3 regions of the Azospirillum fermentarium genome follow, and region 3 is predicted to be linked to each of the others. Evidence: riboswitches for the same ligand, from Rfam matches in the RefSeq annotation. Region 3 holds a riboswitch; each other region holds the start of a gene.
What was found. Region 3 has a riboswitch for cobalamin ahead of cobW (cobalamin biosynthesis protein CobW). Riboswitches for the same ligand answer to the same signal wherever they lie in the genome.
Positions count from the first base shown of each region.

Region 1: another riboswitch for cobalamin. It lies ahead of M2352_RS21900 (TonB-dependent receptor plug domain-containing protein); the one in region 3 lies ahead of cobW (cobalamin biosynthesis protein CobW).
Region 2: another riboswitch for cobalamin. It lies ahead of M2352_RS22915 (ribonucleoside-diphosphate reductase subunit alpha); the one in region 3 lies ahead of cobW (cobalamin biosynthesis protein CobW).

Region 1 covers NZ_JAOQNH010000003.1:360,941-370,503, reverse strand. The annotation lists gene malQ (4-alpha-glucanotransferase) at 1-398, opposite strand, end outside; gene treZ (malto-oligosyltrehalose trehalohydrolase) at 446-2,251, opposite strand; cobalamin riboswitch at 2,366-2,576, shown strand; gene M2352_RS21900 (TonB-dependent receptor plug domain-containing protein) at 2,694-4,622, shown strand; gene M2352_RS21895 (ABC transporter substrate-binding protein) at 4,619-5,464, shown strand; gene M2352_RS21890 (FecCD family ABC transporter permease) at 5,461-6,462, shown strand; gene M2352_RS21885 (ABC transporter ATP-binding protein) at 6,462-7,256, shown strand; gene M2352_RS21880 (DUF6925 family protein) at 7,256-7,963, shown strand; gene M2352_RS21875 (DUF2235 domain-containing protein) at 8,112-9,278, shown strand; gene M2352_RS21870 (Ppx/GppA family phosphatase) at 9,285-9,563, opposite strand, start outside.
Region 2 covers NZ_JAOQNH010000003.1:588,869-598,431, forward strand. The annotation lists gene M2352_RS22910 (ribonucleotide-diphosphate reductase subunit beta) at 50-1,129, opposite strand; gene M2352_RS22915 (ribonucleoside-diphosphate reductase subunit alpha) at 1,153-3,081, opposite strand; cobalamin riboswitch at 3,195-3,417, opposite strand; gene M2352_RS22920 (aldo/keto reductase) at 3,517-4,341, opposite strand; gene M2352_RS22925 (MFS transporter) at 4,370-5,554, opposite strand; gene M2352_RS22930 (LysR family transcriptional regulator) at 5,707-6,654, shown strand; gene M2352_RS22935 (GNAT family N-acetyltransferase) at 6,695-7,231, shown strand; gene M2352_RS22940 (metallophosphoesterase family protein) at 7,228-8,055, opposite strand; gene M2352_RS22945 (carboxylate--amine ligase) at 8,061-9,236, opposite strand; gene M2352_RS22950 (GNAT family N-acetyltransferase) at 9,233-9,563, opposite strand, start outside.
Region 3 covers NZ_JAOQNH010000003.1:875,295-884,857, reverse strand. The annotation lists gene M2352_RS24105 (transglutaminase family protein) at 1-3,033, shown strand, start outside; gene M2352_RS24100 (hypothetical protein) at 3,158-3,532, shown strand; gene M2352_RS24095 (porin) at 3,640-5,052, opposite strand; cobalamin riboswitch at 5,509-5,736, shown strand; gene cobW (cobalamin biosynthesis protein CobW) at 5,864-6,901, shown strand; gene cobN (cobaltochelatase subunit CobN) at 6,908-9,563, shown strand, end outside.

The DNA.
Region 1 (9,563 bases), 510 kb from region 3:
GGCAGCGTCAGGCCGCGGCGGACGTACGCCGCCCCGCCGCTCGTCCCGCTCTCCAGCACCGGCAGGGAGGGAAGCGGCACGCTTTCACAGCGCAGGCCCCCGCCCTCCTCGGTCAGGTTCCACGTCAGGGTGCCGGCGGCGGCGGCGGGGACGCTGACCGGGATGACCGGCGCCTCGTCCTCCGCCAGCACCAGCACGGGCGGCAGCAGGCGGCGCCACCCCCGCCCCTCCAGCGCCGTCAGGCTGGCCGCGGCCTCCTCCTCGGTGCCCGCCCGCAGGCCCATGGCGGCCAGGAGTGCCCGCATGGTCTCCGGCGAGGTGTCGCGGCGGTTCCCCCAGATGTCGTGATAAAAGGGTTCGATTCCCGCAACCTCGGCCAGCCGCGCAAGAACACTCATCACCGCTTCCCCGTTTTCGTTTTCGGTTTCATGGATGTCTGGTGGTATTAGGACTGCAGGAACCATCGGGCTGTCCAGCCGGAAAGCCGGCCTATGGCTTTCCCCCCCACCAGCACCTCCCCCGGCGGGAGAGCCGGCGGCGTCACCGCCCCGTCGCCCAGGTGGGCCGCCAGCGTCAGCCGGGCCCCGCCGGCCAGGGTCCAGGCGATGGAAAAGCCGGCCCCCTCCCGCCACAGCACCTCCCCCCCGCCGGCCCCCGGCAGCAGGGGCACGATGCGTTCGGCCCGCAGGCGCAGCAGCCGGCGCACCAGCGCCAGCCGGGACGCGAACGGCTCCTGCGTCACCTTGCCCCAGTCGATGCGGGAGCGGACGGCGGTCTCGGCGGCGTTGGGGTCGGGGATGCGCGCGCGGCGTTCCGGGTCGGCGAATTCGGGGAAGGCCGCAAACTCCCGCCGCCGCCCCTCCCGCACCGCGCCGGCCAGATCGCCGTCGAAATCGGTGAAGAAGGCAAAGGGGTTGGTCTCCCCCCATTCCTCGCCCATGAACAGCAGGGGGATGGACGGGGCCAGCAGGGTGATGGTCAGCAGCGCCTCCACCCGGTCCGGCGGGGCCAGCACGGTCAGCCGCTCGCCGAAGGCGCGGTTGCCGATCTGGTCGTGGTTCTGCAGGAAATTGACGAAGGCCGGCGGCGGCAGGTGCCGCGACACCTCCCCCCGCCGTTCGCCGCCGCGCAAAGCGGACGGGCCGCCCTGGTAGATGAAGCCCTCGGCCAGCGCCCGGCACAGGCCGGCGATGGGGTCGGCGGCAAAGTCGCTGTAATATCCCCCGCTCTCCCCGGTGGCCAGCACATGGGCGGCGTGGTGGTAATCGTCGTTCCATTGGGCGGTGTGGAACCGCGGCTCCCCCCCGTCGCGGGACAGGAGGCGGGCGGCGTTGTGCTCGTTCTCCAGCACCAGATGGACGTGACGGTCCCGGCCCACGCGATCACGCACCCGCCGGGCCAGCTCCTCCAGGATGTGGGGGGAAGAATCGTCGATGATGGCGTGCACCGCGTCCAGCCGCAGCCCGTCGATGCGGTATTCCTCCAGCCAATAGAGCGCGTTGTGGATCATGAAGTCGCGCACCGGGCGGGCGTGGGCGCCGTCGAAATTGATGGCGGCACCCCACGGCGTCTTGTGCCGTTCGGTGAAGAAGCCGGGGGCGTAGGCGTGCAGGTAGTTCCCGTCCGGCCCGAAGTGGTTGTAGACCACATCCAGGAACACCATCAGCCCCCGCCCATGCGCCGCGTCGATCAGCGCCTTCAGGTCGTCGGGCGTGCCATAGGCCGACCGGGGGGCGAAAAGCTGCACCCCGTCGTACCCCCAGTTCCGCCCGCCGGGGCATTCGGCCAGCGGCATCAGCTCCACCGCCGTGATGCCGGCCGCCGCCAGATGGTCCAGCCGTTCGATGGCGGCGCGGTAGGTGCCTTCGGGTGTGAATGTCCCGACGTGGAGTTCGTACAGCACCGTCTCGTGCCAGGGCCGCCCGCGCCATGCGCTCGCCGTCCAGGCGTAGGAGGCCGGGTCCACCACCCGGCTCGGCCCGTGCACCCCGTCGGGCTGCCAGCGCGACACCGGGTCGGGGACCGCCAGCCCGTCGGGCAGGATGAAACGGTAGGCGCTGCCCGCCGCGGCCTCATGGGTGGCCAGGGTGAACCACCCGTCCTCTTCCCGCACCATGGGCAGGCGGGTGCTGCCGTCGATCTCCAGCGTCATCTCCGCCACGCCCGGCGCCCACAGGCGGAACCGGACGGAACCGCCGGCCTGCGGCTGGGCGCCGAAGGGCATGGAATGGGTGAAACGGTTCTCGGTCATCGCAGCAATCCTCTGGTGTGCGGCGGCATCCCCCGACAACGCCCCGCCGCTGGGTTTGCTCCCCGCAATAAAAAAACCCCGGCAACAAAATCATTGACCCGCCGGCATCACCGCCCCTAGCTTGGCCGCGACGGTTGCCCGCAAGGGCTGAAAAGGGAACACGGTGCGGACCCATCGACAGGGTTTCAAGCCGGGGCTGCCCCCGCAACTGTAAGCGGCGAGCCGTCCGCAACGAAGCCACTGGAGCCATGAAAGACGCTCTGGGAAGGCCGCGGACAGGCGACAACCCGTGAGCCAGGAGACCTGCCGTCAACCGTGGTCACACGCGGACACATTCGGGCGGGGTGCACCGAAGGTTGCCGAACCGGGATTCCGCCCGTGCGGGATCGCGGCGGGGCTTCGTTCGCGGTGACGTGCCACCGGCGTCTCCGCCCGAGGTCTCATGACTCGTACCCTGTTCTGTCCGTCCCGGACGATTCCCGCCGCCTTTGCCATCGGCGGCGTTCTCCTCCCCCTCTCATCCCTGGCCGCCGACGACGGCACCGCCACGAGCACGGCCATGCTGCTGCCGGAAATCTCCGTCACCGCCAACCGCGTGCCCACCGCGGCGGACGCGACCGGCAGCGCGCTGACCATCATCACGGCGGACGACCTCCAGCAGCGCCAGACCCGGATCCTGTCCGACGTCCTGCGCGAGGTGCCGGGCGTGGCGGTCAACCGCACCGGCCCCATGGGCACCCTGACCCAGGTCCGCATCCGCGGGGCCGAGGGCAACCAGACCCTGGTGCTGATCGACGGGATCGAGGTCAACGACCCCGCATCGGGCTCCGAATACGACTTCGCCAACCTGCTGGCCGGCGACATCGAGCGGGTGGAGGTGCTGCGCGGGCCACAAAGCGCGCTCTACGGCTCCGACGCCGTGGGCGGCGTGGTCAACATCGTCACCCGCCGCGGCAGCGGCGCGCCCTCCCTCTCGGCGGCGGTGGAGGGCGGATCGTTCGGCACCTGGGCCGGGCGCGCCACCGCCGGCACCGGCAACGACCGCTACGACGTGGCGGTGAGTGCCCAAGGTGTGCGCAGCACCGGCGTGTCGGTGGCCGACCGCCGGCTGGGCAACGGCGAGAAGGACGGCTATCGCAACGGTACCCTGACCGCCAAGGCCGCCGTGCGTCCCACCGGCACCACCGAACTGGCGGTGGTGGGCCGCTACACCCGCTTCGACAGCGACACCGATGGTTTCACCGGCGGGCGCGGGGCGGTGGACGACGGCACCAGCACCACCGGCAAGCAGGCGTTCGGGCGGGTGCAGGGCAAAGCGGTGTTCCTTGACGGCCATTGGGAGCACATCGCCGGCCTGTCCTATGGCCGGCAGCAACGGAATTACCGCGATGCCCGCGGCCAGACCACCAGCACCTACGAGGGGCGCAAGACCAAGCTGGACTATCAGACCAACCTCAGCTTTGCCACCGGCCCAGCGGCGCACGTGCTGACCGCCGGGGTGGAGCACGAGGACGACACCGGCATCACCCGCAGCGGCTATTCCAACTTCGACCGCACCATCGGGTCAACGGGGCTGGTGGGGCAGTACAAGCTGGACCTGTTCGACCGTCTGACCCTGACCGGCAGCGTGCGCCGCGACGGCAACGACCTGTTCCAGGACGCCACCACCTGGCGCGGCACCGCCGCCTACCGCGTGGAGGACACCGGCACCAAGCTGCGCGCCTCCTACGGCACCGGGGTCAAGAACCCGACGCTGTTCGAGCTGTACGGATACACCGCCACCTATGCCGGCAACCCGGACCTGAAGCCGGAAAAGGGCCGCGGCTGGGACATCGGCGCCGATCAGGCGCTGTGGGGCAAGCGGGTGGTGGCCGATGCCACGTGGTTCAACCAGCGCATCCGCGATCTCATCACCGGGACCGGACGCACCTCCATCAACATGCCCGGCGAATCCCGCGTGCAGGGGCTGGAGGTGGGGCTGACGGTGGAGCCGGTGGACGGGCTGACGCTGCGCGGCTCCTACACCTGGACCGAGGGCGAGGACTCCACCGGGGCCGAGCTGGTGCGCCGGCCCAAGCATCTGGCGAGCCTGAACGCCAATTACCGCTTTCTGGAGGACCGGGCCAACGCCAACATCGGCGTGGTCTACAACGGGCGCACCAGCGACTGGGCCTATGATTCCTTTTACAACCGCCAGCCGGTCAGCCTGACGCCCTACACGCTGGTCAACCTGTCGGGATCGTACACGCTGACCGAGCGGGTGGAGGCGTTCGGGCGCATCGAGAACCTGACCAACCGCCATTATCAGGAGGTCTGGACCTATGGCGCCGCCGGGCGGGCGGGCTATCTCGGCCTGCGGCTGGCGCTGTGATCCGGCGGACCGTGTGTCTCCTCGCCGCCCTCCTGCTGTGCGCAGGGGGGCCGGCGCTGGCCGGGGACGGCGCCGCCAAACCGCAGCGCATCGTCTCGCTCAACCTGTGTGCCGACGAATTGCTGCTGCGGCTGGTGGAGCCGGGGCGCATCGCCTCGGTCACGTGGCTGGCCCGCGACCCCTGCGGGTCCACGGTGGCGGCCATCGCCGCCGGCATCCCCGTCAACCGCGGGCTGGCGGAAGAGATCGTGCCGCTGCACCCCGACCTGATCGTCGGCGGGACATACACCACCCGCACCGCCGCCGGGCTGCTCAAACGGCTGAACGCGCCGCTGGTGGAACTGGACGTGCCCCAGACGCCGGAGGACGCGGCGGACCAGATCCGTGCCCTGGCCCGCACGGTGGGCGAGCCGGAGCGGGGGGAGGCGCTCATCGCCGCCATGTTGGCCCGCTACGACGCCGCGGCCCCCGCACCGGGGGACCGCCGGCCCACGGCGGTGGTGCTGCGGCCCAACGGCTTCGTGGCCGGGCCGGGCACGCTGACCGACGCGGTGATGGCGCGGGCGGGGCTGGAGAATGCGGCGGGACGGCTGCCGGGAGGCGGGTTCGGGCCCTTGCCGCTGGAAGCCATCCTGCTGGGCGGGGCCGAGCGGCTGATCACCGATGACACTCCCGGCGCGCCGCCGTCGCTGGCGAATGCGGTGCTGCACCACCCGGCGGTGACGGCGCTGTCCCGGCGGGTGCGCACGGTGACGGTGCCGTCGCGCCTGCTGACCTGTGCCGGGCCGCAGAACGCCGAGGCCGCGGCCCTGCTGGCGGCGGCGCGGGGAGAGGGGCCATGAACGGACGGATTCCCTATGGGGTCTTGATGGCGGCCCTGGCCGGGCTGGCGCTGGTGCTGTGTCTGGTGTCCATGGCCGTGGGCTATGTGCCGTTCGACGCCGCCGCCGCTGCGGGCGACTGGCTGGCCGGGCGGGACACGCTGCAAGCCCTGGTGTTCGCCGAACTGCGGGTGCCGCGGGCGGTGCTGGGGCTGCTGGTGGGGTTCAGCCTGGGGCTGACCGGGGCCGCCATGCAGGGGTGGCTGCGCAACCCGCTGGCCGAACCCGGCATCGTCGGCGTGTCCAGCGCCGCGGCGCTGGGGGCGGTGGCGGTGTTCTACAGCGGACTGTCGGCCACGCTGGCACTGGCCCTGCCGCTGGGGGGCATGGCCGGGGCGGCGGTGGCAGCCTTGCTGCTGACCGTCATGGCCGCACGCGGGGCCGGGACCACCACGCTGATCATCGGCGGCATCGCCGTCAACAGCCTGGCCGGCGCGCTGACCGCCCTGACCCTCAACCTCGCCCCCAACCCCTATGCGGCGCTGGAGATCGTGTTCTGGCTGATGGGGTCGCTGGCCGACCGCGGCAGAGACCAGGTGATGCTGGTGCTGCCGCCCATGCTCGTCGGCTGGTCCTTGATCCTGTCGGGCGCGCGGGCGCTGGACGCCCTGACGCTGGGGGAGGACACGGCGCGCAGCCTGGGCTTCGACCTGACAGCACTCCGCGGGCGGCTGATCGCCGGGGCGGCGCTGGCGGTGGGCAGTGCGGTGTCGGTGACCGGGGCGGTGGGCTTCGTCGGGCTGGTGGCGCCGCACCTGATGCGCCCGCTGGTGGGGGCGCATCCGGGCCGGTTGCTGCCGGCCGGCGGGCTGGCCGGGGCGGTGCTGATCCTGGCCGCCGACATCGCCGTGCGCCTGCTGCCCACCCGGCCGGAACTCAAGCTGGGCGTGGTCACCGCGCTGGTGGGGGCCCCCTTCCTCATCCTCCTCATCGCGCGGCTGCAAAGGGAGGAGCCGTGATGCGCATCGACACCCAGTCCATGACGGTCCAGGCCGGCGGGCGGCCTCTGCTGCGCGATGTCAGCCTGTCGCTACGGCCCGGCGTGTTCACCGGGGTGATCGGGCCGAACGGGGCGGGCAAATCCACCCTGCTGCGGGTGCTGGCCGGCATCGCCCCGCCCATGGCCGGCACCGTCACCTATGACGGTGAGCCCTTGGGGCGGCTGGGCCGGCGGCGGCTGGCCCGTGCCGTGGCCTATCTGCCCCAGGACGGGCCGGTTCACTGGCCGTTGACGGCGCAAGCCGTGGTGATGCTGGGCCGGCTGCCCCACCGCGGCCTGCTGGGCGGGGTCACGCCCGCCGACCGCGCGGCGGTGGAGCGGGCGCTGACCCTGACCGACGCCCGCCATCTGCGCCACCGCATCACCGGCACCCTGTCGGGGGGCGAACGGATGCGGGTGCTGCTGGCCCGGGCACTCGCCACCGAACCGGCGCTGCTGCTGGCCGACGAGCCGGTGTCGGCGCTGGATCCCCGCCACCAGTTGGCGGCCATGGCGCTGCTGCGGGCGTCAGCCCGCGGCGGGACCGGGGTGGTGGCGGTGCTGCACGACCTGACGCTCGCCGCGCGCTTCTGCGACCGGCTGATCCTGCTGGCCGGCGGGGGGGTGATGGCCGACGGCCCGCCCGCCGCCGTGCTGACCGATACGCTGCTGGCCGCGGCCTACGGCATCGCCGTTCACCGCGGGGCGGTGGACGGCGCGCCCTACCTGCTGCCCTGGACCACCCTTCCCTCTTCCGAAAGGACGCTTGCGTGATGTTCGATTCGTTGACCGATGAGACCTTGTGGCCGTGGCTGCGCGCGGCCCTGGCCGATCCCGCCACCGGCTGGGGGCTGGGCAGTTTCGGCGCCATCGCCGAGTTCACCCGCGACGAGGACGAAGCGGTGCACCTCGCCCTGGACGGGCCGGTGATGACGGTGGGCACGGCCCGCGGGGGCATCCGCCTGCGCCATGATCCCCGCGTGCGGGCGGTGCCCTATGCCATGGCCGGCAGCAAGAAACCCGCCGTGGCCCTGTGCCTGCCCACCGAAATCTGCACCGGCAGCGGCGTCACCGCGGTGACCGAGGTGGGGCCGGACGACGATCCCATCGACCCGCGGGACGGCGGCGTCCTGTTCGACCTGGGCCTGAACCTGAAGCAGGTCACCGCCTGCGTCCGCGCCGCCGATCCGGTGACGGCAGAGCGGATTCGCGCCGGGGCCGGCCTGGGCATGTTCGATCCGGCCGGCCCGCTCGCCACCGCATGGCCGGACCTCAGCCCCCACCGGGTGTTTCTGTGCCCCTTTGCGCGGGCGGAGGTGAAGCAGCCCATCCCCCGCCCCGACGGGCGCAGCCCGGACGGGCCGCACACCCATGTACTGCCCAAGCTGCTCGCCACCGGGCGCACCCACGCCGCCAACGTGCCGGCCCCCGACGGGTGGATTCCCTGCCTGACCGTGTTCCCGCCCGCCTTTCCCCAATAACGGCGGGTCTGGCCAAGAAAAACGGGTGGGCGTTAGGGTTTGACCCCCGTTGTTATCTGGTATGGAATCCCCTTCAGGATTCAGGTTTTCGTTTCATCACCATGTGCATTTCGTTGTATGCATTTGGTCCCTGAAGGGGCATCCGGCCATGGCCAAGAACATCGTCGTCTGCTGCGACGGCACATCCAACGAATTCGCCACCAAGCGGACCAACGTGGCGAAGATGGTCTTTGCCCTGAACAAGGATCCCCGCGTCCAGACGGTGCATTACCACCCCGGCGTCGGCACCATGGCGGCACCGGGCACGGTGACCCGCATCGGCGGCGTCCTCACCCGCGCCGCCGGGCTGGCGTTCGGCTACGGTCTCGACCGCGACATCCGCGACATCTACAGCTTCATCGCCGACACGTACGAAGAGGGTGACAAGCTGTTCCTGTTCGGGTTCAGCCGCGGGGCCTATACGGTGCGGGCGGTCGCATCGCTGCTGAAGCTCTATGGTCTGGTGCCGCCGGGCAATGGCCCGCTGGTGCCCTACATCGTCCGCATGATGTGGGCCATCACCCGGCTGGAACGGCGCTCCAAACCCCAGGAGCCGCCTGATCCCCGGATCAAGGGCTATTTCAAGCTCGCCGGCGATTTCAAGGCCACCTGCGCCCGCCCCTGCAAGCCCCATTTCGTCGGCGTGTGGGACACGGTGAGTTCGGTCGGATGGTTCACCAGCCCGGTCAGCCTGCCCTACACCGCCAACAACCCGGACATCGCCATCGCCCGCCACGCGGTGGCCATCGACGAGCGGCGCGCCTTCTTCCGCACCAACCTGTGGAAACCGGCGGCCAAAGAACCCAGCGGGCCGAAGGATCTGGTGCAGGTGTGGTTCCCCGGCACCCATTGCGACGTGGGCGGCGGCCACCCGGAAGCCGAAAGCGGCCTGTCGAAGGTGGCGCTGGAATGGATGCTGGAGGAGGCCAAGGCCGCCGGCCTGCTCCTCGACCCGGACAAGACCGAGGAGATCCTGGGCCGGGGCAAGAACCCGGCTTATGTGAAGCCCGACGCCGACGGCCCGATCCACGATTCCATGTCGTTCCTGTGGAACCTGCTGGAATACGTGCCCCGGCCCCGCTGGAAGAGCGGCGAACGGATCTGGCAGGCCAACGAGGGCCGCCGCCGCAGCCTGCCGTCCAAGCCGGTGGTGCACGACGGCGCGTGGACGCGCACCGACGGTTACGCCGCCACCCTGCCCCCCGATGCGGTGAAGCTCAGCAGCCTGCGCAAGAGCAAGGAAGCGGCGCGCAAGGAAACGGCCCCCGCCGTGTGACCCGTCTTACGCCGGGTCGGCCTGGACGGTGATGCGGGCCTTCCGGTTCAGGACGCGGGCCAGCCCGTCCAGCCGGCGCTGCACCACGTCGCCGTTCAGTTCCGCCGCATCGCCGGGCAAGGTCAGTTCCAGCACCTCTTCGGTCAGGCGCAGGGAGGTGCGCTGAAGCTGGGCGGTGGCCCCGCCGCTCAGCGTGTGGGCCAGACGCAGGGCCAGGCCCAACACCACCGCCCGCAGGCTCTGGGCCTCGGTCAGCAGCCGGCGCAGGGATTCGTGCCCCACCCC
Region 2 (9,563 bases), 290 kb from region 3:
GAAAGGGGGTTTGGGGGACACCCCCAAACAGGTTTGGGCGGTAGCCCAATCACCCCCCGCGCCGCTTGTCGAAAGAGGCCCACACCCCGTCCGGACCGTCCCACTGGCCGCGGCTGGCGCCCTTGGAATATTCGGTGGCGCGCTGTTCGAAGAAGTTGGCGTGCTCCACCCCGTTCAGGATCTCCACCAGCCAGGGCAGGGGATGGGGCTTCACCGCCTCGTACCCGCCGTCCACCGGCTTGAAATAGCCGTAGAGTGTGGGCAGGCGAAGCTGGGTCAGGCGCCAGTCGGCGATGTAGTGGACGTACGCGCGGATATCCTCCGCCCGCATCCCCGCCACGGGGCCGAGCGCGAAGGCCAGCTCGATGAAGCGTTCCTCCAGCCCCACCATGGTGCGGCAAACGTCCAGGATGTCGTCGCGCACCGCGGGCGTCAGGGCGCCGGTTTCGCGGTTCCATTCGTGAAACAGGCGGATGATGCCCTCGCAATGCAGGCTCTCGTCGCGCACCGACCACGTGACGATCTGGCCCATCCCCTTCATCTTGTTGTGGCGGGGGAAGTTCAGCAGCATGGCGAAGCTGGCGAACAGGGCCATGCCCTCGGTGAAGGCGCCGAACATGGCCAGCGTGCGCGACACGTCGGCCACCGTGCCGGTGCCGAAACTGTGCATGTAATCGGCCTTGGCCCGCATCTCGGCATAGTCGCGGAAGGCGGCGAATTCCGTCTGCGGCATGCCCAGCGTGGTCAGCAGCAGGGCATAGGCGTCGATGTGCACCGTCTCCATGTTGGTGAAGGCGGCCATCATCATCTGCACTTCCAGCGGCTGGAAGATCGGCATGTAGCGTTTCAGGTAATTGTCGCTCACTTCCACGTCGCTCTGGGTGAAGAAGCGGAAGATCTGCGTCAGCAGGTTCCGTTCCCCGTCGCTGACGCGGGCGGAGGCCCAGTCCTTGATGTCCTCGCCCAGCGGCACTTCCTCGCCCATCCAATGGACCTGCTGCTGCTTTTTCCAATAGGCATAAGCCCACGGGTAGCGGTCCACATTGTAGGCGCCGGAGGCGTCGAGAAGCCCGACACGGCCCGTGCCGATCAGGGCGCGCGGATCCATGTGCGCAAGGGATGCGGTCATGATGGGGTGTCCGTTGCCGGTGCTCACTGGCAGGCCAGGCATTCTTCGTAATCGGTGCGGGCGGGGGCGGCATCGGCGCCGCGGTCCCGGTTGCCGCCGGCAAAGGCCGCGCGCTGCACCGATTTGGACCGGCAGTAATACAGGCTTTTCAGCCCCCGCTCCCACGCGGTCCAATGCAGCATGTGCAGATCCCATTTGTCGATGTCGCCCGGCAGGTAGAGGTTGATCGACTGGCTCTGGCAGACAAAGGGGGTGCGGTCGGCGGCGAAATCCACGATCCACCGCTGGTCGATTTCGAACGCGGTGCGGAACACCGCCTTTTCATCGTCGCTCAGCACGTCCAGATGCTGCACCGATCCTTCGTGCTCGATGATCGACTGCCACACCGCGGGCGTGTCGGCGCCGCGCCCGGCCAGCAGCCGTTCCAGATGCGGGTTGCGCACCGAGATCGACCCTGACAGGGTTTTGTGGGTGTAGATGTTGGCCGGGATCGGTTCGATGCAGGCGCTGGTGCCGCCGCAGATGATGCTGATGGACGCGGTGGGGGCGATGGCCAGCTTGTGGCTGAAGCGGGCGCGGATGTTGCGGTCGGCGGCGTCGGGGCAGGGGCCGCGCTCGTCGGCCAGCCGCACCGACGCGGCGTCGGCGGCCCGCCGGATGGTGCGGAAGAAGCGCAGGTTCCACGATTTCGCCAAAGCGCTTTCAAAGGGAATGCCGCGCGCCTGCAGGAACGAATGGAACCCCATCACCCCCAGCCCGACCGAGCGTTCACGCATGGCCGAGTAAACCGCACTCTCCATCCCCTCCGGTGCGTCTTCGATGAAGCGGGTCAGCACGTTGTCGAGGAAGCGCAGCACATCCTCCACCAGCGCGCCGTCGCCGCTCCACTGATCCCAGGTTTCCAGATTGAGGGAGGCGAGGCAGCACACCGCCGTGCGCTCGTTGCCCAGATGGTCGGTGCCGGTGGGCAGGGTGATTTCGCTGCACAGGTTGCTGGTGGTGACGCGCAGCCCCAGATCCCGCTGGTGCCGGGGCAGCGCCCGGTTCACCGTGTCGCCGAACAGCAGATAGGGTTCGCCGGTCTGCAGCCGGGTTTCCAGGATCTTCTGCCACAGTTGGCGGGCGCTCAGCGATTTCAGCACCTCCCCCGTCTTGGGGCTTTTCAGGAGGAAGGGGGTGTCGCCGCGCACCGCCTCCATGAACGCATCGGTGATGACCACGGCGTGGTGCAGGTTCAGGCTCTTGCGGTTGAAATCGCCCGAGGACTTGCGGATCTCCAGAAACTCCTCGATTTCCGGGTGGTGGATGTCGAGATAGACCGCCGCCGACCCGCGGCGCAGCGACCCCTGGCTGATGGCCAGCGTCAGGCTGTCCATCACCCGGATGAACGGGATGATGCCCGAGGTGGTGCCGCAGCCCTTCACCGGCTCGCCGATGGACCGCACCCCGCCCCAATAGGTGCCGATGCCGCCGCCGTTGGACGCCAGCCGCACGTTCTCGTTCCACACGCCGACGATGCCGTCCAGCGAATCCGGCACCGCGTTGAGGAAGCATGAAATGGGCAGGCCGCGGGAGGTGCCGCCGTTGCTGAGAACCGGTGTCGCCGGCATGAACCACAGCCGCGACATGGCGTCATAGATCCGCTGGGCGTGGGCGGCATCGTCGGCATAGGCCGCGGCCACGCGGGCGAACAGATCCTGATAGCTTTCACCGGGGAGCAGATAGCGGTCGTCCAGCGTCGCCTTGCCGAACGCGGTCAGGAGCGCGTCGCGGCTGCGGTCGATGCCCACCACCGTGGGGGACGGCGGCGTCCAGCGTTCCAGCGGCGCGCGGGTGACCGCCCGGTCCAGCGGGCGCGGGGGCAGGGCCACCAGATTGCCGTGATCGTCGAAATCCCGGCCAAAGCTGTACGGGGTGGCCGTCTGGGCGGTGGGCAAGGCAAGCGCCGGCATCGGTGGTCATCCTGTCGTGGGGTTGGACGGGACGCACGGCAAGCACGGCTGCGGATGTGGGCCACGGGGATGGCGCACAGGCGCAAGCGCACCACCGGGACACCCCGCCCGTGGACGTTCGTTCGGTTACGGCAGGTCTCCTGGCTTGCGGGTCACAGCACGTCCGTCCGGCCTTCCCAGCGCCCGAGGGGCGCCAGTGACACGAAAACGGCGGACACGCTCTCCGCTTACAGTTGCGGGGGCAGCGCCGGCATCGTTCCCGGACGGGGACTCACCGGCTTCCCTCTTAGCCCTGTATCTTGTTGGATGCAGGGAACCATAACGCTAAATATGGTATGTCATGGAAACGGGGGCGTCAAGATCTTCTCTTGAGCGCCCCCGTTTCACACCGCGTGTGTTGCCTCAATGGCGGCGGAATGTCAATTCCGCGTCATCTCAATCCCACACCGGCGCCAGCCCGGCGGGGCTGACCAGCCGCCCGTCCGGCGTGGCAAGGGCGTGGATGGCGGCCATATCCTCCGGCGGCAGGGTAAAATCGAAAATGGCGGCGTTTTCCGCCGCGCGCGCAGCACTCACCGTCTTGGACAGGGCGACGACGCCGGGCTGCTGCACCAGCCAGCGCAGCACCACCTGGGCCACCGTCCGGCCGTGGCGGGCGGCGACGGCCCGAAGCCGTTCGTCGGCCAGGACTTTGCCGTCGGCCATGGCGTAATAGGCGGTGACGGCCATGCCCGCCGCGCGCGCCGCGCCGATCACCGCCGTCTGGTCGAGATAGGGGTGGTATTCGATCTGGTTGGTCACCAGCGGGGCGGCGGACAGGCGCCCGGCCTCGGCCATCAGGGCGGTGGAGAAGTTGGACACGCCGATGTGGCGCACCTTGCCCGCCTGCCGCACGGCGTTCAGCGCGCCGATCTGCTCGGCCAGCGGCACATCCGCGTTGGGCCAGTGGAGCAGCAGCAGGTCCACGTAATCGGTGCCCAGCTTGCGCAGGCTCTCATCGACCGAGGCGTGGAAGGCGCTGTCCCGGTAATTCTTCACCCACACCTTGGTGGTCAGGAAGATGTCGCCGCGGGGAACGCCGGACGCCGCGATGCCGGCGCCCACCGCATCCTCGTTGCCGTAGATCTGGGCGGTGTCGATGTGGCGGTAGCCGAGAGCGAGGACGGCGGGCACCATGCGGGCGGTGTCGGGCCCCGGCATGCGGAAGGTGCCGAAGCCCAGGGCCGGAATGGCGGCGCCGTTGGCGGTGACGGTGTGCATGGACGAAATTCCTTCTTCGCGTCTTTGATCAGGCGGTACGGAGAATGGGCCGGGCCGCCCGGCTGTCGAGGGCACCGCTCCACAGGGTCAGCACCAGCGCACCGGCCACCATGATCCCGCCGACCCACGGTGTGGACCCCAGCCCCAGGGGGGATGCGGCCACCAGACCGCCGATCCACGCCCCCAGCGCGATGCCCAGGTTGAAGGCGGCGATGTTGAGGGCGGACGCCGTGTCCACCGCACCGGGGCGGTGCCGCTGGGCCAGTTGCACCACATAGAGCTGCAGCCCCGGCACGTTGGCGAACGACAGGAAGCCCAGGGCCGTCAGCGTGACAAGCGCCGGCACCGCCGACACCTGCGTCACCGTGAACAGCACCAGCACGGCGGCCTGCGCCAGGAACAGCCCGGCCAGCGCCTTCACCGGGTTGCGGTCGGCGATGCGCCCGCCCAGCAGGTTGCCCGCGGCGATGGCCGCGCCATAGAGGATGAGGATCAGGCTGACGTGGGACGCGGCGAAGCCGGTGATCGTCTCCAGGGTCGTCGCCAGATAGGTGAAGGTGACGAAGGTGCCGCCGTAGCCCAGCGCCGTCATGCCGAACACCAGCAGGAGCCGCCCCGACCCCAGCACCCGAACCTGATCGAGGAGGGAGGCCGGCGGCGCCTTGCGCAGCCCGGCGGGCAGCAGCACGGCGATGCCGGCGAAGGCGATCAGGCCCAGACCGGCCACCGCCCAGAAGGTGGCCCGCCACCCCAGCGTCTGGCCGATGAAGGTGCCGAGCGGCACGCCGGTGACGATGGCCACCGTCAGCCCCATGAACATCAGCGCGATGGCCGACGCGCGGCGGTCCGCCGGCACCAGCCCGGCGGCGATGGTGGCCCCGACGGAGAAAAACACCCCGTGGGCAAAGGCCGACAGCACGCGGGCCACCAGCAGCGTCTCGTACGATGCGCTGAGGGCCGCCAGGCTGTTGCCGGCGATGAACAGCAGCATCAGACCCAGCAGCAGCGGCTTGCGCTCCACCCGGCCGGTCAATGCGGTGAGCACCGGCGCGCCGACGGTGACGCCCAGGGCATAGACCGACACGATCAGCCCGGCCAGCGGCAGGGTGATGGCAAGATCCGCTGCCACGGACGGCAGCAGGCCGACCACGACGAATTCCGTCGTTCCGATCGCATAGGCCGCGATGGTCAAGGCATAGAGTGCGAGAGGCATGAGAGACATCCTTGCGGGACTGAGGGTGCCCCTCAAGATGCCCTCCACCCCACCGCGGCAGTAGCCGGGCCGGATTCACAAGACCTGTGAATTGAATTCTGCAATCCGGCAGCTATAGTGGAATACAGTTTTCATCACCAGGGGCGGCCCCCATGGATACCCGCAGCGGCGAGATGGGCGTGTTCATCGCCGTGGCCGAAGCCGGCAGCTTTTCCGCCGCCGGGCGCAAGGTGGGGCTGACCCCCTCGGCGGTGGGCAAGCTGGTGGGGCGGATCGAGGACCGGCTGGGGGCCGCACTGTTCGTGCGCTCCACCCGCACCCTGCACCTGACGGCGGAAGGGGCGCTGTATCTGGAGCGGGCGCGCCGCATCCTGGCCGACATGGACGACACGGAACGGCTGATCGCCACCGGCGCGGGGGCACAGCCGCGCGGGCGGCTGCGGGTCAGCGCGTCGGTGGGGTTCGGCGAATGCTGCCTGCTGCCGCGGGTGCCGGATTTCCTGGCGCTTTATCCCCAGGTCGAGCTGGATGTGTCGCTGACCGACGCGGTGATTGATCTGGTGGACGGCACCACCGACGTGGCGCTGCGCTCCGGCCCCTTGCGGGATTCGGCGCTGAAGGCGCGCAAGCTGCTGGAATCCCGGCGGGTGATCGTGGCCGCCCCCGATTACCTGCAGCGCCGCGGCGTGCCGGTCCACCCGCCGGATCTGCGGCATCACAACTGCCTGCGCTTCAACTTCCGCCGCAGCCTGGACGAATGGCCGTTCCGCGATCCCGGCAGCGGCGAGCCGTACACCCTGGCCGTCACCGGCAACGCCCACGGCAGCAACGGCGTGATCCTGCGCCATCTGGCGCTGCGCGGGCTGGGTCTGGTGCGGCTGGGCGCCTTTCACGTGGCGGCGGACGTGGCCGCCGGGCGGCTGATACCGGTGCTGGAGGACCACAACGCCGGAGACATCGAGATGGTCCATGCCGTCTATGTGGGCCACGACCATCTGGCCGTGCGCATCCGCGCCTTCGTCGATTTCCTGGCCGGCGCCATTGGACGGGAGCGGGCGGACAGGAGCGGGCTTGAGTCCCCCCGCGCCACTGGGTCATGATCGGAGACCTTCCGCCGATTCCGCAAGGACAGCCCGCCCGATGACCGCTTCCCCCGCCGTGCGCGTCCGCCCGTCCCATGACGGCGACGTGGCCGCCATCACCGCCATCTACGCCCATCACGTGCTGAACGGCACCGCCTCGTTCGAAGAGGTGGCCCCCGACGCCGCCGAGATCGCCCGCCGCCGGGCGGGGATGCTGGCACAGGGCTTCCCCTATCTGGTGGCCGAGATCGGGGGGGAGGTGGTGGGCTATGCCTACGCCGGCCTGTACCGCACCCGCAGCGCCTACCGCTTCACGGCGGAGGATTCCATCTACATCCACCCGGACCGGGCGCGGCAGGGGATCGGACGGGCGCTGCTGCCGGAGTTGCTGGACCGCTGCACAGCACTGGGATACCGGCAGATGGTGGCGGTGATCGGCGGCACCGACAATCTGGGGTCCATCGGCCTGCACGCCGCCTTCGGCTTCACCCATGCGGGGCGCCTGCCGGCGGTGGGGTTCAAGTTCGGGCGCTGGATCGATTCCGTGCTGATGCAGCGGCCTTTGGGGGATGGGGACGGCACGCCGGCCGCCTAATCCGGGCGCGCATACAGGCACCGGCGCACCGCATCGGTCAGACCCAGCGCCGTCACTCCCTGCACCAGCGCCGCCCGCACCCCCGGCGGCAGGCCGGACAGGCGGGGGCCGAGGCCGGCGCGCCGGGTCAGATCCTGCGTCGCGTCACGGTCATAGGCCACGCGGTGGACGGTGGCCGCGCGGGCGCCGGTGTCCAGGATCATGAAACTGGCCCGCGCATCGCCCCCCCGCGGTTCGCCCACGCTGCCGGGGTTCAGCAGACACAGACTCTCCCCGTCCAGCGGCACCCGCCCGCCGTTCCCTTCGCTCAGGGTGCCGTCGCGGGACCGCTGGAACACCCCGGCGCGGTGGGTGTGGCCGAAGGCGGCCATGCGCACCCCCGAGGGGTGGGCGGCCAGGGCGTCGAAGCTGAGCGCCCGCCGCTCCGGCGTGTCCAGCCGCACCAGTTCGCACCCCGCGTCCGGGTGCAGGGCGCCGTGGACCATCGCCACCTGATCCGCCGCCACCCGCTTGACCGGCAGGGCGGCCAGCAGTGCCTTGGACTCCGCGTCCAGGGTACGGCGGGTCCATTCCACCGCCCGTGCCGCGATGGGGCTGAAGCCGCGGGTGGTGATCTGGCCGGTCACGGCGCGGTCGTGGTTGCCGGCCACGCACACGGCATCGGCCTGCCGCAGCAGGGCGATGCAGGCCGCCGGCTCGGCGTTGTAGCCCACGATGTCGCCCAGACACAGGATGCGCTCGGCCCCCTGCCGCCGGGCGGTGTCGAGCACCGCGCGCAGGGCGGCGGCGTTGGCGTGGATGTCGGACAAAATGGCAAGGCGCATGGGCGTCATCCCTTGGCCGGAACGGGAGCGGGGCGGCGGGACAGGCGCGCCAGCGCCCGCCCGCCGAAGGACTGGAGGAAGGGCAGGGGGTCGTGCAGGGCGGCGGCCTTGGCGTCGCACGCCGCCACCCAGGCCAGCCACGCGGCCAGCGGCACGCTGGACTCCCGCGCCGCCAGCCGGTCCTTGGTCACATGGCACCATGTGGCCCCGGCCCGCGCCCGGCCTGCCGCCGGGCGCCGCCGCCCGGTCAGGTCGGCCCAGATCAGCGCCGGCAGGTTCACCCCCGCCCTGGCCCCCAGATGGTGCCACAGGGTGAAGCGCGGGTTGACCTCCAGCAGATGCAGCCGCCCGTCGGGGCCGCGCTTGAAATCGAACTTGGCGGTGCCGGTCAGGCCCAGCGTCTCCACCAGCCGCCGGCCCAGCCCCAGCACGTCGGGGGCGTCGGTGATGGTCAGCGCCGTGCTGTGGCCGTAGTCGAGCGGGTAGGTGCGGATCTTCGCCCCGGTGAAATCCCCGGCGATGCCGCCCCGGCCGTCCACATAGACGTGATAGCTCTCGATGGCCGATTCCGGGCCGGGGATCATCTCCTGAGCCAGCACGGGGATGCCCAGAGCCTGCAGGCGGGGCCACAGGGCGTCCAGCTCGTCCTGCGAGCGGACGGGGATGGCCTTGCCCACCCCCTCCACCGCGTCCCACGGCCCGGTGCGGGTCAGCGGCTTGACGATCACGGGATAGCGCAGGTCCAGCCGCGGCGGGGTTTCCTGCGTGGGATCGAGCCGGCGGGTGGGCGGCACCGGCAGCCCCAGCCGCTCGGCCAGGGCCTGGAACCGCGCCTTGTCCACCAGATCCTCCACCAGCTCCGCCCCGGCGATCACCATGCGGAAGGCCGGCTGCAGCGCCTCCCGGCGGCGGGAGACCAGCAGCAACTGCGCGTCGTCCTGATAGAACAGCACCGGCGGCGCCGGCTGGCTGCGGGCGAAATCCAGCAGCCGGGCCAGCAGGGCGGCGGGGGCCGTGTCCGCCACCTCCTCGCCGATCACGGCGTGGGTGTAGCGGGAATGGCGGACGGGGGCGCCGGGGGGCGCCACCACGGCGCAGCGGACACCGGCCAGCCCCAGCGGGCGGACCAGATCCAGATCGCCCAGCACACAGGCCATGGGGGCGGTCGTCACGGTGGTCATGAGGCGTCTCCCGAAAGGGCCAGACGGGGGCGGGGCGGACGGCGGAGCAGGGCTTTCAGGCGGGCGCGCAGTTGGCACAGCCGTTCCTCAACCCGCCGGCCCAGCCGGTCGGGGCCGGCGGCCAGCCAGTTCATGGGCTGGCCGCCGTTGGCCAGCAGCGGCTTGTGCCCCGCCGGGGTGGACATGAAGTCGTAAACGCCCTCGCCGCGGGCCAGGGTGTCCTCGATGGCCAGGACGTGGCTGACCAGACCGGGCTTCAGCCGGTTGTCGGCCTCATAGGCGAAACCGCCCTGGTAGTTCATCACCCGCCCGCGCCAGACGAAATTG
Region 3 (9,563 bases):
ACCATTCCCTTTTCCTATGAACCGTGGCTGGAAAAGGAGCTGAAGCCCTATCTGGAAACGGAACCGGTGGGGCCGCTGCTTCGGCAGTACATCGATGCCATCGACCGCACGCCCACCCCGTCCATCAATTTCCTGGTGGCGGTCAACCAGCGGCTTCAGCAGGACATCGGCTATGTCATCCGGCTGGAGCCGGGCATCCAGACCTGCGAGCAGACGCTGGGCAAGCGCACCGGCTCGTGCCGCGATTCGGCGTGGCTGCTGGTGCAGATCCTGCGGCACATGGGGCTGGCGGCCCGTTTCGTGTCCGGGTACCTGATCCAGTTGACCGCCGATCAGAAGGCGCTGGACGGCCCGTCGGGGCCGGAATCCGATTTCACCGACCTGCACGCCTGGACCGAAGTGTTCCTGCCCGGCGCCGGCTGGGTCGGGCTGGACCCCACCTCGGGCCTGCTGGCGGGGGAGGGGCACATCCCGCTGGCCTGCACCCCCGACGCCTCCTCCGCCGCCCCCATCACCGGTGCGGTGGACGAGTGCGCGGTGGACTTCAGCCACGAGATGTCGGTGACCCGCATCTACGAGGCGCCGCGGGTCACCCGGCCCTACACCCCGCAGCAGTGGGCGGCCATCGAATCCCTGGGCCACGCCATCGATGGGGAACTGACCGCCGGCGACGTGCGGCTGACCATGGGCGGCGAGCCGACCTTCGTGTCCATCGACGACATGGACGGGGCCGAATGGAACACCGCGGCCAACGGCACCCACAAGCGCACGCTGGCCGCCGATCTGGTCCAGCGGCTGATGCGCCGCTTCGCCCCCGGCGGGCTGCTGCACCACGGGCAGGGCAAGTGGTACCCTGGCGAATCGCTGCCCCGCTGGGCCTTCACCGCCTATTGGCGCAAGGACGGGCAGGCGCTGTGGAACAACGCCGACCTGCTGGCCCGCGAGGACACCGACTACGGCCACACCACCGAGGATGCCGGGCTGTTCCTGGTCTCGCTGGCCAAGCGGCTGGGCATCGACCCGGCGCTGGTGCTGGCGGCTTATGAAGACCCCTGGCACTACCTGCGCCGCGAGCAGGAGCTTCCCGTCAACGTCGATCCGCTGGACAGCAAGCTGGAGGACGCGGAGGAGCGGGCGCGGCTGGCCCGCGTGTTCAGCCGTGGCCTGAGCGAGCCGGTGGGCTTCGCCATGCCCATCAACCGCCGCATGACCACCCAGGGGCCGGTGTGGCTGTCCAGCACATGGCCGCTGCGCCAGGAACGGCTGCTGCTGATCCCCGGCGACAGCTCCATGGGCTTCCGCCTGCCGCTGGGGTCGCTGCCGTGGGTGTCGGAATCCGATTACCCCTATGTGGTCGAACAAGACCCCTTTGACGAGCGCCCGCCGCTGCCGCCCAACCAGGTGCCGCTGCGCCAGCGTCCGTTCGAGGGGCCGAAGCCCGGCCCGCGCGAAATGCGCGTGCGTCAGGCCATGGCCGAGGTGCGCACCGAGATCCCCGAGCACGGCAAGTCGGCGTGGTGGGTGGTGCGCACGGCGCTGACGTGCGAGGCGCGCCAGGGCCGCATCTATCTGTTCATGCCGCCCATGGGGCTGCTGGAAGACTACATCGCCATGGTCCAGGAGATCGAGGCGACGGCGCTGGAGTTGGACATGCCGGTGGTGATCGAGGGGTATCAGCCCCCCCGCGACCCGCGCATCAGCCAGTTGGCGGTCACCCCCGACCCCGGCGTGATCGAGGTGAACATCCACCCCGCCCATTCGTGGGACGAGTTGGTGCGCAACACCACCGACCTTTATGAAGAGGCGCGGCAGGCGCGGCTGGGCACCGAGAAGTTCATGATCGACGGTCGCCATTGCGGCACCGGCGGCGGCAACCACGTGGTGATGGGGGCGGCCACCGCCGCCGACAGCCCGTTCCTGCGCCGGCCCGACCTGCTGCGCAGCATGATCACCTACTGGCAGAACCACCCGTCGCTGTCCTACGTCTTCTCCGGCCTGTTCATCGGCCCGACCAGCCAGGCCCCGCGGGTGGACGAGGCGCGGGACGATTCCCTCTATGAACTGGACATCGCCTTCGGCAAGCTGGACGAGGCGGCGGCGATGGGCCAGTGCCCGCCGTGGCTGGTGGACCGGGTGCTGCGCCACCTGATGGTGGACGTGCAGGGCAACACCCACCGGGCGGAATTCTGCATCGACAAGCTCTATTCCCCCGACAGCTCCACCGGCCGGCTGGGGCTGCTGGAGTTCCGCGCGTTCGAAATGCCGCCGCACGCGGAGATGAGCCTGACCCAGCAGCTTCTGATCCGCGCGCTGATCGCGCGGTTCTGGAAGCACCCGTACAAGGGCAAGCTGGTGCGGTGGGGTACCGACCTGCACGACCGCTTCATGCTGCCCTATTTCGTCGAACAGGATCTGGCCGACGTGCTGGCCGACCTGCGCGAGCATGGGTTCCCGTTCGACGAGGCGTGGTTCAAGCCGCACACCAACTTCCGTTTCCCCGTCTATGGCCACATCGTCCAGCGGGGCATCACGGTGGAATTGCGCATGGCGCTGGAGCCGTGGCACGTGCTGGGCGAGGAGCCGGGCGGCGGCGGCACCGTGCGCTATGTGGATTCGTCGGTGGAACGGGTGCAGGTGCGTCTGGCCGGGCTGGTGGGCGACCGCTACGTGGTCACCTGCAACGGCCGCCGGGTGCCGCTGATCCCCACGGGGACCGAGGGCGAGTTCGTCGGCGGCGTGCGGTACCGCGCGTGGCAGCCGCCGTCCTGCCTGCACCCGACCATCCCGGTGCACACGCCGCTGGTGATCGACGTGCTGGACACCTGGGTCGGGCGGTCGGTGGGGGGCTGCACCTATCACGTCATGCACCCCGGCGGGCGCAGCTACGACACCTTCCCCGTCAACGCCAACGAGGCGGAAGGCCGGCGTCTGGCCCGTTTCTACCCCTTCGGCCACACCCCCGGCCCGATGACCGTGCCGCCGGAGGAACGCAACCCGCAGTTCCCCATGACGCTGGACCTGCGGCGACGCTGATCCCGCGGCGGTACGCCGCGTGGTGAAAAACCCTCCCCCTCATTCCGGGGGAGGGTTTTTTCATGGCGCTCCCGGAAAAGCGGTGTATCCTGTTCCCGTTATATTCACATCGGGAGTTCGGTGGATGACGACGGAAGCGTTGCGGGTGTCGCCCATGATGGTTCTGCCCGAGATTGGTGAGGCGGTGGCGCGGTGGAGCGCCATGGGCTTTTCGGTGACGGAGTCGGGCGATCCCGACTGTGTCGGCATGGCGGCGGGCGACACCTGCCTGTTGCTGGTGGGCCGGCGGCTGGCGGAACGGGAATACGGCCTCGCCGTGGCGTCGCGGCTGGAGGGGGCGACGGTGCCCTATGCCTACGTCCGCTCCCTGGACGCGGCCTTGTCCACGGTGGCGCCGGAGTCGGTGCTGACCGTGGCCGAGACCTCCTACGGCACCCGCGAAGCCGTGGTGGCCTCCGCCGGCTCCCTGTCGGTCCTGGTCGAAAAGCGGGTCATGTAAAAAGACTGAAGGGTCCGGGGCGGTCGCCCCGACGCGAAAAAAAGGGGGGCCGGCATTGCTGCCGCCCCCCAGTTTTTCGTGCCGTCGGATGGAGACGCCCGCCGCACTCAGAAGAACAGGATGGCACCCAGCGCGATGGCGTCGGAGTTGGCCTCGTTGCCGCCGTGGGCCTTTGACGTGGTGTTGGTGTATTCGCCCACCAGCGACACCCAGTCGGTCAGGGCGTATTTGGTCTGGAACGCCCACGAGCTGTTCTTCTTCACCAGCGTGGGGTTCACTTCGCCGCCGGCCAGATCCAGGTTGCTCTCGCCGTAGCTGACGCCCAGCGTCAGCTTGTCGATGGGCTTCACGGTGCCCTGGACATAGAAACCGTCGCTGTCGCGCTTCTTGCCGGCGGCGGTGGCCGACAGGATGAACAGGCCGGTCGTGCCGATGCCTTCACCCGTGTAGTAATAGCCGGTCAGGGCGGCGGGGCCGTAGCTCAGCTTGGCGCCCATGTCGAAGCCGGTGCCGGTGTAGCTGGCCTGGGCGCCGGTCTGGTCGTGCTTTTGCGTGATGAAGCCGCCCCACAGGTGGCCGGTGGCCCCGCCCGCGGTGAAATCATAGGTCAGCTTGCCCTGGAAGCCGGGGGAATCGTTCACTTCCGTGCTGCCCGCCGTGACCATGGGCGTGAACACGCCCGCCGAGGCGGCAAAGCCGGCGAAGGTGGGGGTGGTGTAGGTGATCTGCGGCTGGAAATCGGTGTAGATGTAGCCCAGACCGATGCGGCCCAGCGAGGTGTTGCTGGGGTTGCTGTTGGCCGACGCCGTGCCCACGCCCAGCAGGGTCATGTCGTTGAGGATGGCGTCCGACCCGAACAGGCCGATGTCGCGGCCCACCTTCAGCTCACCCAGGCTCTTGTGCGCCACGGTCAGGTAGGTCTGGCGGAAATCGGCGCCGGAGGTGGTGAGCGCCTGGGGCTGGCCGGCGGAATTGGCGCCGCCGTTCCACGTCACGCTGTTGATGCCGGGGTAGATGCCGAAATGGGCGCCCAGGTCGAAGCCTTCCTGGGTGGTGGTGACGTCCACCTTCAGATAGCCGGGCAGCAGGCCGTTGCGCACGGACGAGCTGTTGCCGTTGGTGTTGACCACGCCGCCGGTCACCGCGGTGCGGGGGCCGCTGTCGCCGGAATCATGGACGTAGAAGCCGTTGATGGAGCCGGACAGCTGGATGTTCACATCCCCCACCTTCAGCCCCAGACCCTTGTCGGCCTTGCGCACGATGGTCTTGTCGTCGGCAACCGCCGCGGCCTTGGCCGCCTGCACCTGGGCGTCGGCCTGGGCCTTGGCATCGGCTGCGGCGCGGGCGGTCTCCACCTGATGGCGCTGGCTCAGCGTGTTGAATTCGCTGTTGGTCAGCACGCCCTTGGCGCGCAGGTGGGACAGCAGATCCTCGGTGGTGTCGGCCAGGGCCGGGGCGGCAAGTGCCAGCGTCAGGGCAACAGCACTGCTGCCCAGCATCACGATGTTACGCGCATTCATGGTATTCTTCCCCCTGGTTGGCCGGCGGTGTGGCGCCGTTTCCTTCAAGCAAAACCTGCCCGTTCCCGGAAAATCTTCTTTTTAAAGATTCGTCCGTGACTCGAAAGAATCGCCTTTTTCTGCGGCGATCGGCGGCGGACTCTAGGGATGATTCGGTTGTTTACAAATAAGACTTGGGTCTCATTGGTGGGCTTCGTGTGCCGGTGCGAGAACGCTTATTGTGCGAAGGAAGGATTTACAGCCATGTTCAGGCTGGCCCGGCTGGGGGAACGGGGCAAAAAACGGTGTGTTTGGCCAATACGCCTGCGGATTGACATCTCATCCGTTCGTTCACCTTTGGGTTTGGGCGGTGCGGTAGGGTGGAGCGGGGCGGGGCTATGGGGGATGATGGCGTCTCCTCCCTTCGGGGCATGACGCGGGCGGGTGGCGGCTTGTAAATCGCTCACGACCCTGCGATGCTGCGGCCCTTCCGATGGTGCCCCGCGCCATCCGCCGGTCTGGACGGTGCGGGGGTAAAAGGGAACGCGGTGCGGGGCGTCTTCTCCCCCCAAGGCCGCGGCTGCCCCCGCAACTGTGTGCGGCGAGCCATCCCCCGGATGCCACTGGTCCCCTGATGGGGCTGGGAAGGCGGGGGACCGGCGATAACCCGCAAGCCAGGAAACCTGCCACCGGACCGGTCCCGCCCAACGGGGGCCGGACCCATCACATCTGTCCGCCGGGTGGGCGGGGAAGGAAGGTTTGCGATGCACGGCATGACCGGGGGCGCCGTTCCCCCGCCCGATCCCCCTTTTTCTTGCAAAGGATAAGACCCATGCCGGCTTTGCCGTCGAAGATTCCCGCCACCGTCATCACCGGCTTTCTGGGGGCGGGCAAGACCACGCTGATCCGGTCGCTGCTGGAACAGGCCGGCGGGCGGCGTCTGGCGCTGATCATCAACGAATTCGGTGACGTGGGCGTGGACGGCGGCATCCTGCGCGCCTGCGGCGTGCCCGCCTGCACCGAGGACGACGTGATCGAGCTGGCCAACGGCTGCCTGTGCTGCACCGTGGCCGACGATTTCGTGCCGGCCATCGAAAAGCTGCTGGCCCGCGCCGAGCCGCCGGAACACATCATCATCGAAACCTCGGGCCTCGCCCTGCCCAAGCCGCTGGTGAAGGCGTTCAACTGGCCCGCCGTGCGCACCCGGGTCACCGTCGATGGGGTGGTGGCGGTGGTGGATGCCGCGGCGGCGGCCGAGGGCCGCTTCGCCCCCGACGCCGCGGCGCTGGCCGCCCAGCGCGCCGATGCCGGCACCGTGGACCACGAAACCCCGGTGGAGGAGGTGTTCGAGGATCAGTTGCTGTGCGCCGACCTGATCGTGGTCAGCAAGACCGATCTGGTGGACGGGGCCGGGCTGGCCAAGGTGGAGGAGCTGATCCGCGCCACCCTGCCGCGGGACGCCAAGATCGTTCACGGCCCCCATGGGCGTGCCGACGCCCGCGTGGTGCTGGGCATCGGTGCCGCGGTGGAGGACGACCTCGCCAGCCGTCCCAGCCATCATGAGACGGAGGAGGACCACGACCACGACGACTTCACCAGCTTCGTGGTCGAACTCCCCGACCAGACGGACGCCGAGGCGCTGGCCGCCCGCGTGGCGGTGGTGGCGGCGGCCCACGGGGTGCTGCGGGTCAAGGGCTTCGTCCATGTGCCGGGCAAGCCCATGCGGCTGCTGGTCCAGGGGGTGGGCGTGCGGGTGCAGACCCATTTCGACCGCTTCTGGAAGCCGGAGGAGGAACGCCGCAGCCGGCTGGTGGTGATCGGGGAAACCGGGCTGGACGTGGCCGCGGTGACCAAAGCGCTGGTGGAATAAGACCCCATGCACCTTTTGGCCGCCCGGCAGGATGACCTGACCGCCGAACCGCAGGCCGTGGACCTGGAACTGTCCCCGGCGGATCTGGTGGTGCTGTCCTTTTCCGACAGCGACCTGTCGGCGCTGGCCGCCGCGTGGCGGACCCGGCGGGCGGACTTGCCCACGCTGCGGCTGGTCACTCTGGCGCGGCTGGGGCACCCGCTGTCGGTGGACCTGTTCATCGACCGGGTGATCCGCCCGGCCCGCGGCGTGGTGCTGCGGCTGCTGGGCGGGGCCGGCTATTGGCGCTATGGCCTGGAACGGGTGGTGGCGGTGTGCCGGGAACAAGGCATTCCGCTGGCCGTGCTGCCCGGCGATGCCCGCCCCGACCCGACGCTGGAGGGGTGGAGCACGGTGCCGGCGGATGCCGTGTCCCGGCTGTGGCGCCTGTTCGTGGAGGGGGGGCCGGACAACGCCGCCTCGCTTTTGGGCTATGCCGCCACGCTGGCCGGGCATCCCGCCCCCTGGGCCGAGCCGGCGCCGGTGCCGCGCTTTGGCCGGTACGCGGGCTGGGCGGGCCGGGTGGAGGATGGCGGGCCGGTGGCGGCGGTGGTGTTCTACCGCTCCCACCTGCTGGCCGGCGACGTGGCGCCGGTCCACGCCCTGGCCGACGCCTTGGCGGAGCGCGGCCTGACGCCGCTGCCGCTGTTCGCCGCCAGCCTGAAGGAGCCGGAGGCCGCCGCGTGGGTGGCCCGGACCCTGGTCGAGTCCGGGACGGCGGTGGTGCTGAACGCCACCGGCTTTTCCGCCGTGCCGCCGGGGGGCGCCGGCTCGCCGCTGGACGCCGCGGGTGTGCCGGTGCTTCAGGTGGTGCTGTCCACCGGCACCGAGGCCGGGTGGGCCGGGGCGGTGCGCGGGCTGGGGCCGGCGGATCTGGCCATGAACGTGGTGCTGCCGGAAATGGACGGGCGCATCCTGACCCGCGCCATCGCCTTCAAGGCCGAGGCCGAAACCGACCCCGATCTGGAATTCGCCCCCACCCTGATCCGCCCGGTGCCCGACCGGGTGGCGTGGGCCGCCGATCTGGCCGCGGCGTGGGTGCGGCTGGCGGCCACCCCGCGCGGGGAGCGGCGGCTGGCGCTGGTGCTGTCCGACTACCCCGGCCCCGGCGGCGGGGTGGGCCGCGCGGTGGGGCTGGACACCCCGGCCAGCGCGGTGGGGATTCTCAACACCCTGCGGGACGCGGGGTACGCCGTCGCCGACGTGCCGGTGCATGGTGCGGACCTGCTGGCCTCCCTGACCCCGGCGGGGGACGCGGGCGTCTATCTCGGCCTGTCGGCCTACCGCCGTCTTGCCGATGGGGAGGCGCTGGCCCGCATCACCGCGGCGTGGGGGGAACCGGATGGCGACCCGCTGGCCGACGACGGCGGCTTCCGTTTCCGTGTGCGCCGCTGCGGGGCGGTCACCGTGGCGGTGCAGCCCAGCCGCGGCCATGGGCCCCTGACCACCGCCCAGCACCACGATCCCGATACCCCGCCCAGCCACGGCTATTACGCCTTTCACCTGTGGCTGCGGCATGTGGCGGGCATCCACGCGCTGGTGCAGCTCGGCGCCCACGGCACGCTGGAATGGCTGCCGGGCAAGGCGGTGGCGCTGTCGGCCACCTGCTGGCCGGAGATCGTGGCCGGGCCGCTGCCCATCCTCTACCCCTTCATCGTCAACAATCCGGGGGAGGGGGCGCAGGCCCGCCGCCGGCTGGGGGCGGTGCTGATCGGCCACCTGACCCCGCCGCCCATGCAGGCCGGGCTGCACGGCGGCCTTGCCGATCTGGAAGCGGCCATCGACGAATACGCCCAAGCGTCGGGCATGGACCCGCGGCGGCTGGGGCTGCTGCAGGAGCGCATCACCGATCTGGCGTGGCGCACCGGGGTGGCCGCCGACTGCAACCTTACGCCATCCGACGACCCGGCGGAGGTGCTGAACCGGCTGGACGCCCATCTGTGCGACGTGAAGGAGATGCAGATCCGCGACGGGCTGCATGTCTTCGGCACACCGCCGGCGGAGGAGTCCATCGCCCGCCTCGCCGCCGCCGTCGCCCGCTTCCCCCATGGCGGGGGGGAGGGGGCGGGCATGGCGCTGCCCCGCGCCCTGGCGCTCGACCTCACGTTGGATGAGACGGAACACCGCGCCGCCCTCGATGCCCGCGCGGTGGCGCTGGTGGCGGGAACCGAAACGCTTGATCCCGCCTGGATCCGCACGGCGGCGGTGCTGGAGCGGGTGCGCACCACCCTGCTGCCGGCCATCGCCGGGTGCGGGGCGGCCGAGCGGGCCGCCCTGCTGGCCGGGCTGGACGGGCGCTTCGTGCCGCCGGGGCCGGGGGGATCGCCGGCCCGCGGGCGCGCCGACACCCTGCCCACCGGGCGCAACCTGTTCGCGCTCGATCCCCGCGCCGTGCCGACCCCCACCGCCTGGGCGCTGGGGTGGAAGGCGGCGGACGCGCTGCTGACCCGCCATTTGCAGGATCACGGTGATTGGCCCCGTGCGCTGGTGGTGGACGTGTGGGGCACGCCGACCCTGCGCACCGGCGGCGACGAGCTGGCCCAGGCCCTGGCGCTGCTGGGCGTGCGCCCGGTGTGGGAGGGGGGATCGGGCCGCGTCACGGGTTATGAGATCATGCCGGCGG